2 regions of the Paenibacillus sp. B1-35 genome follow, and region 1 is predicted to be linked to the other one. Evidence: predicted binding sites of a transcription regulator. Region 1 holds the regulator's gene; the other holds the start of a gene.

Region 1 (3,214 bases):
GGTCATCTTTTCGTTTGACTAAAGCCTGCCATAAATATTGATCATCCTTATAAGCAGGAGTAATTCGGATCACATCTGCATCCGGGTACTGCGCTTCAATTCTCCCCTCAATCGTTTCCTTTGAGGTTACTTCTGCAGAAGTCATTGGGTTTACCTTATCCGGGAGCACCCAAATCATATGTTCCTGACCTTGCTCGTCAGTGCCCCGAACCGTATATACAACTTGATCCCAAACCCCCTTCTCCACTTCAGTCACACTTGCAAGCTTAACAGCCTCATTCGCCCGTTTCACAATTTCCGCTTCTTTTACTCGCTCATCCTTATTAATATATTGCACATACTGATAAGAGGCGAAGAACAATCCGACTAGAAACAAGAGAACGAGTACCGGTATCAGCCATTTCCAATGCGATCTCCGGCGTACGCGTCTTCTCTGCATGAACTCTCCTCCTGCCTATCTTGCAAGCAAGCTCTCAAAGCATTGCTGCGCCTCATGAAGGATTCGTTCCTCATCCATCGTCAGGCATTCGCCATTCTTCACAACCTGCTTTCCATCAACCCATACATGCTTGACATCCTTGGCAGATGCCGAGTATACAACATGGGATACCAAATCCGTATGAGGCATAAAGTGAGGCTGATCAATATCAACTGCAACAAAGTCAGCCTTCATTCCCACTTCAAGCGCGCCAATATCGTCAACACGAATTGTCTTCGCACCATAGATTGTTCCCATGCGCAGTGCCTCTGCTGCAGGAATAGCAGTCGGATCACCGGACACGCCTTTATGGATCAGGGCGGCGAGTCGAATTTCTTCAAACATATCAAGGTTATTGTTGCTTGCCGGTCCGTCGGTACCAAGTGATACTACAACACCTGCACGAAGCAGCTCAGTTACGCGAGCAACGCCGCTCGCCAGCTTCAAGTTGCTGCCTGGATTGTGAGACACCGCCACATTATATTTCGCAAGCGTTTCTATTTCCTCATCTGTCAGATGAACACCATGAGCGACGAAGGAAGGACGTGAGAAGAAGCCAAGCTTCTCGAGATGCGCTACCGGACGCATTCCATAATCCTTCACATTTTGCTCTACTTCAGCTTTCGTTTCTGACATATGAGTATGAAGCGGCAAATCTAAATCATGCGCAGCCTGAACAAAGCTCTCGATAAAGGATGGCGGGCAAGTATACGGCGCATGTGGCGCCAACAGTGTACGAATGCGGCCATTTGCCTTCCCGTTCCAATCCTTCGCGAACTGGATCGCTTCATTCAACTTCTCCCGCTGTACATCCTCCGGACACAAGCCAATCGCTCCGCGCATGAGTGATGCACGGATTCCAGATTGCTCACTTACCTTTGCCACTTCATCCATGTAATCATACATATCAACAAATGTTGTCGTACCGCCCTTCAACATTTCAACAACCGACAACGCCGTTCCCCAGTACACATCCGTAGCGGTAAACTTACCTTCCATCGGCCACATTTTCTCCTGCAGCCACGTTTGAAGCGCAAGGTCATCACCATATCCGCGCAGCAAAGACATCGCAGCATGTCCATGTGTATTCACAAGTCCTGGAATAAAGAACAATCCCTTGCCATCAATGATTTCTGCACCTTCAGTTGTGTATTGCTCAGGCAAATCAGCTCCCAGATGAACGATGCGATCATTTTCCACGACCATGAATCCATGGAAGGAGGATTGTTTCGCAGTTGGAGACAAGTCGGCAAATATGCCGTTTTTAATAATGATTCGATGTGTCATTCGGCAGGTACTTCCTTTCCATTATCAGATAAATAATACGCCAAACTGAACAAGTCCGTCGTGAAGTCGGCTGTATGAACCCGAATATTCGGCGGCACTCTCAAGATGACAGGCGCGAAATTCAAAATGGCTTCTACCCCGGCCTCTACAAATTGATCCGCAACATGCTGTGCTTCCGTAGCCGGCACCGTAATGATTCCGATGCGAATTTGCTTTTCACGAACCGTAGGAATGAGATCAGACATGGGCTGAACTTTCAAATTGTTAATCTCAGTGTTAATTTTGGACTCCTGAGCATCGAACACAGCAACAATTTTCATATTATCTTTCAAGTATACGGTGTAGTTGCAAAGGGCGTGCCCTAATTTACCTGCGCCGACAAGTCCAACAGGTATTACCTGATCGAGTTTTAAAATATGCCGAATTTGTTGAATAAGATACGATACATCATACCCGATACCCTTGCGGCCGAAGTCGCCGAAGTATGCCAAGTCCTTTCGAATTTGGGCAGGATTCAAGTTCAGCTTCTGTCCCAAATCTTGAGATGAAACTGTGAGCACTTCACGCTGCTTCAATTCTAATAGGTGACGTAAATATACGGGTAAGCGCCGAACGACAGCTTCTGATATTTTTAGTGCTTTCATCCTAAAAAAGCTCCTCTCATCGCTCTCCAATACCTCTTTGATTATGGTCTAGCCACGTATCTATACGTGGTACAAGTTGTTCTGTTGCCATATGCTCCATTTTTGGACCAGGCAGCGAGTAAAGAAAGTGTTTGCCATAGCTTGTCTCAATAACCCGGGTGTCATAAATGATCACAATCCCTTTGTCCTGCGTTGTGCGCACGAGACGACCGAATCCCTGCTTGAACCGGATAACAGCCTGCGGTACAGAATATTTGCGGAACGGATTTTGATTCATCCGCTTCAAGCGATCGCATTTTGCTTCCACTAACGGGTGATTCGGCGGCTGGAAAGGAAGTCGTACAATCGCCAGACAGGTCAGCGCATCTCCCGGAATATCTACTCCTTCCCAAAAGCTGCTTGTCCCAAGAAGCACCGAGTTCGGCTGTTCTCGGAACCTTCGTGTCAGCTTGCTTCGATTGCCGCTGTCAATTCCTTGTCCCAGCACTTGAATGCCATGGAGGCTTAGCGCTTCCTTTAGCGGCTCATATACATCCCGCAGCATGCGATACGATGTGAATAATACAAGCATTCGTCCCTCTGTCACCTTAGCTACATCGGCCAGTGACTGCATCAGCGTCATATTAAACTTAGCGTCTGACGCCCCCTTTACGCTCGGAAAGTCACGCGGAATGACTACAAGCGCTTGTTCACGGTAGTTAAATGGTGACGGAAGGATCACGGTGTTCAAGCGCCCATCCCGTTCTGCATCCTTCAAGCCCAATTGTTCGGCCACGAACTGGAACGATTTATCGACAGACAATGT
Region 2 (3,214 bases), on a different contig from region 1:
TAATTCATTAAGCGATAGCATGTTGTCCCTCCTGATCAAACGGATCATTCGAATGCTCGTCCTTCATGACTTCATTCGGACCCTTTTTGATTACACGAACGAACAAATAGACAAGCACGATAGCAAGCACAGTGTAAATTGTCGAGAACGCGATGAGCGAGAATAGCACCTGACCGCCCGACACACTCGGCGATATACTGTCTTCTGTACGCATGAGACCGAATACTGTCCATGGCTGTCGACCAATTTCTGTCATAATCCAGCCTGCTGTATTCGCAATGAACGGCAACGAAATTGCATAGAGCATGAAGCGCATAAACCACTTATTTGGATTGTCCAGCTTCTTGCGCGCTGCCAAGTACCATCCATACATGCCAAGCAGAATCATCAATGTTCCGGCAAGAACCATGATGCGGAAACTCCAGAATGTTGTCTTCACTGGTGGAATGTAATTGCCTGGGCCATACGACTGTTCATATTCCGCTTGCAATTCCTTCATCCCGCGGACTTCACCGGAGAATTTACTATAAGATAGAAAGCTAAGCAAGTATGGAACTTTGAATTCCATGCTGTTCTCTTGCTTATCTGTATTGATTGCTGCAAATACCGTCCATGGAGCAGGGTCGTCACTTGTTTCCCACAAGCCTTCGCTCGCCGCCATCTTCATTGGTTGGGTATGCATCAAATATTGTGCCTGCTGGTGACCGAAGACCGCAACCAAAATGGATGAGATCGTAGCCACGATAACACCAATCTTGAACGATTTTTTGAAGAAAGGAACGTCCTGCTTCTTCAGCAGTTTATAAGCACTCACCCCTGTAATCAGGAATGCGCCTGTCGCGAATGCACCGAATACGGTATGTGGGAATTCCACAAGCAACTGCCCGTTCGTCAGAAGCGCGAAGAAATCGTTCATTTCTGCACGGCCGTTGTTAATCGCGTAACCGACCGGACGCTGCATGAAAGAGTTCGCCGCCAAAATCCACAAGGCAGACAGCGTTGTACCGATGGCAACTAACCAGATGCACAAGCAGTGCACCTTTTTCGATAAACGATCCCACCCAAATATCCATAAGCCGATGAACGTTGACTCCATAAAGAATGCCAGTAATGCTTCAATTGCAAGCGGAGCACCGAACACGTCCCCGACGAAGCGAGAATAGTTCGACCAGTTCATCCCGAACTGGAATTCCTGAATAATACCTGTTACGACACCAACTCCAAAGTTAATGAGGAACAGCTTCCCCCAGAACTTCGTCATCTTCTTGTATTCTTCATTTCCCTTTACAACATACATCGTCTCCATCATTGCGATCAGCAATGCGAGACCAATCGATACTGGTACGAAGAAGAAGTGAAAAATTGTCGTCGATGCAAACTGAATGCGCGATAATAAGATCGTATCCCACATATCGTTGTCCTTCCACCTTTCTATTTATACTCTCATTTCTATGTTGAATAGGCTGTAATGCCTCGTCGAACACGGGATCAATGATGTTCATTACATGTTCCAGTTGTATTCTGTCAGATGCGGGATCGCTGAAATGTGATATTAATCACAATTTTAAAGCAATAACTTGATCAAAATAAGAACATTGTGTCAAATTTCACAATTCTGTCGAAAAAAAGTGAAAAAAAGAAGAAAAAAGGCATTGAGCCTTCTTTCCTCTTTACAAGCAGCTTATAATGTGCTGCACCTTTTTTCCATTTCGATTCTGAAATTTGTCACGGTTTATCACGTGTCACAACGCTGCCACATCATGGTTTTGAGTGATTCTGGGCTTATTTGTATAGGTCGATCGTATCGATCTTGCAAATAGTCAAATAGGCTATTCCTACACCAATTACCGCAAATGCGAATGGTACCGCGAGAATGGACCACAGCGTCATCCCGCCATTATTCGAGCATAATATTGCTGCAATGAGGATAGAACTCGTAATGGTCGCCACCGATGAATATTTGCGCATACCGAACCATAACGGAATGAGACTTAAGCAGCTTGCTGCTAAGGCACTAATGACACTGCTTGCCACATGATGCGTCAGAACGCCTATCGTCGCAGTACCTGCCACTGTATGTGCGTAGGAGTTGTACAAGAGGAATCCGCACATTAGGACAATATTCGACAGTATCATAGATATGAACGTGTATAGCACAACAATAATCAGCTTGGCTGTTATCATTCTTTTCCGCGGAATCGGGTACATGAACATGACCGTGATAGACTTGCTTTTAAATTCATCAATAACCATTCGGCTCAGCAGTGCGGAAGCTGTAATAATGAAGGCTATCTTTACAAACGTATCGATGAGATTGAATACGTCTGACACACCCTTGAACGCTTTATCACCAGCATCCGCCCCATAGATTCCTAGCATAATAAAGAGAAAAATACCAATCGTGATATAAATGGCCGTACGAATATAGGTGCCGAAGCGAAACTTCTGGAGTTCCAATCGAATGAGCTTATTCATGAAGCGCCCCCCCATTCAGTAACTTCATAAAATAATCCTCCAAGGAATGGTGCTTCTTATGCACGGACTCTACAGAGACGTCATTCATGACAAATGCCTTGGTGATATCCTGTTGAGAGACACCCCGTTGATAAATTCGAATCAATCGATTGTCGATGATACGGAAATTTGAAACATGCATGGTCTCTTCCAGCACGTAAGCTGCCTTATTCGCATGATCTGTCACAACTTCAATGAATTCGGATTGCTGGGCACGAACCCGCTCCATCGATACCTCCTCCAGCAGGACGCCATGGTTGATAACCCCAATCGTGTCGGCTATCAGCTCCATTTCCCCTAAAATATGACTGGATATCAAGATTGTGATGCCGAACTCATGCGACAGCTTCTTGAATAGGTCGCGAATTTCCTTAATGCCAATCGGATCCAACCCGTTGATAGGCTCGTCGAGAAGCAGCAGCTCCGGCTTTACCGTTATAGCCCGAGCAATGCCCAGACGCTGCTTCATTCCTAAAGAAAAATCTTTCACGGACTTGCGTTCAATACCGCGCAGCCCTACGAGATCCAGCGCTTCGCCAATCGCCTTCTTGTTATGATAGCCCATATATTCACAATGAAGCTCCAGATTCTCTTGAGCAGTAAGCCTTTCATAGAAAATGGGCTGCTCAATAATGGTTCCCATGCGTGCCAGCAGGGAATAAGACGAAGGGGTCAGCTTCTCACCAAACATCTCAATCTC

The links. The regulator Rex, encoded in region 1, represses fermentation and respiration genes when NADH is low (regulators of the CRP and FNR family bind a similar motif). The targets are predictions, from matches to a motif close to TTGTGAAATATTTCACAA.
Region 2: ACQ5BJ_RS18130 (cytochrome ubiquinol oxidase subunit I) is a predicted target of Rex. The motif match lies at 1,596-1,613, and genes of this name have one in related genera.

The regions. Positions count from the first base shown of each region.
Region 1 covers NZ_JBCHVJ010000001.1:1,241,148-1,244,361, forward strand. The annotation lists gene ACQ5BJ_RS05200 (DUF5590 domain-containing protein) at 1-439, opposite strand, end outside; gene ACQ5BJ_RS05205 (amidohydrolase) at 455-1,765, opposite strand; gene ACQ5BJ_RS05210 (redox-sensing transcriptional repressor Rex) at 1,762-2,409, opposite strand; gene dinG (ATP-dependent DNA helicase DinG) at 2,426-3,214, opposite strand, start outside.
Region 2 covers NZ_JBCHVJ010000005.1:332,779-335,992, forward strand. The annotation lists gene cydB (cytochrome d ubiquinol oxidase subunit II) at 1-21, opposite strand, end outside; gene ACQ5BJ_RS18130 (cytochrome ubiquinol oxidase subunit I) at 8-1,411, opposite strand; gene ACQ5BJ_RS18135 (ABC transporter permease) at 1,783-2,475, opposite strand; gene ACQ5BJ_RS18140 (ABC transporter ATP-binding protein) at 2,468-3,214, opposite strand, start outside.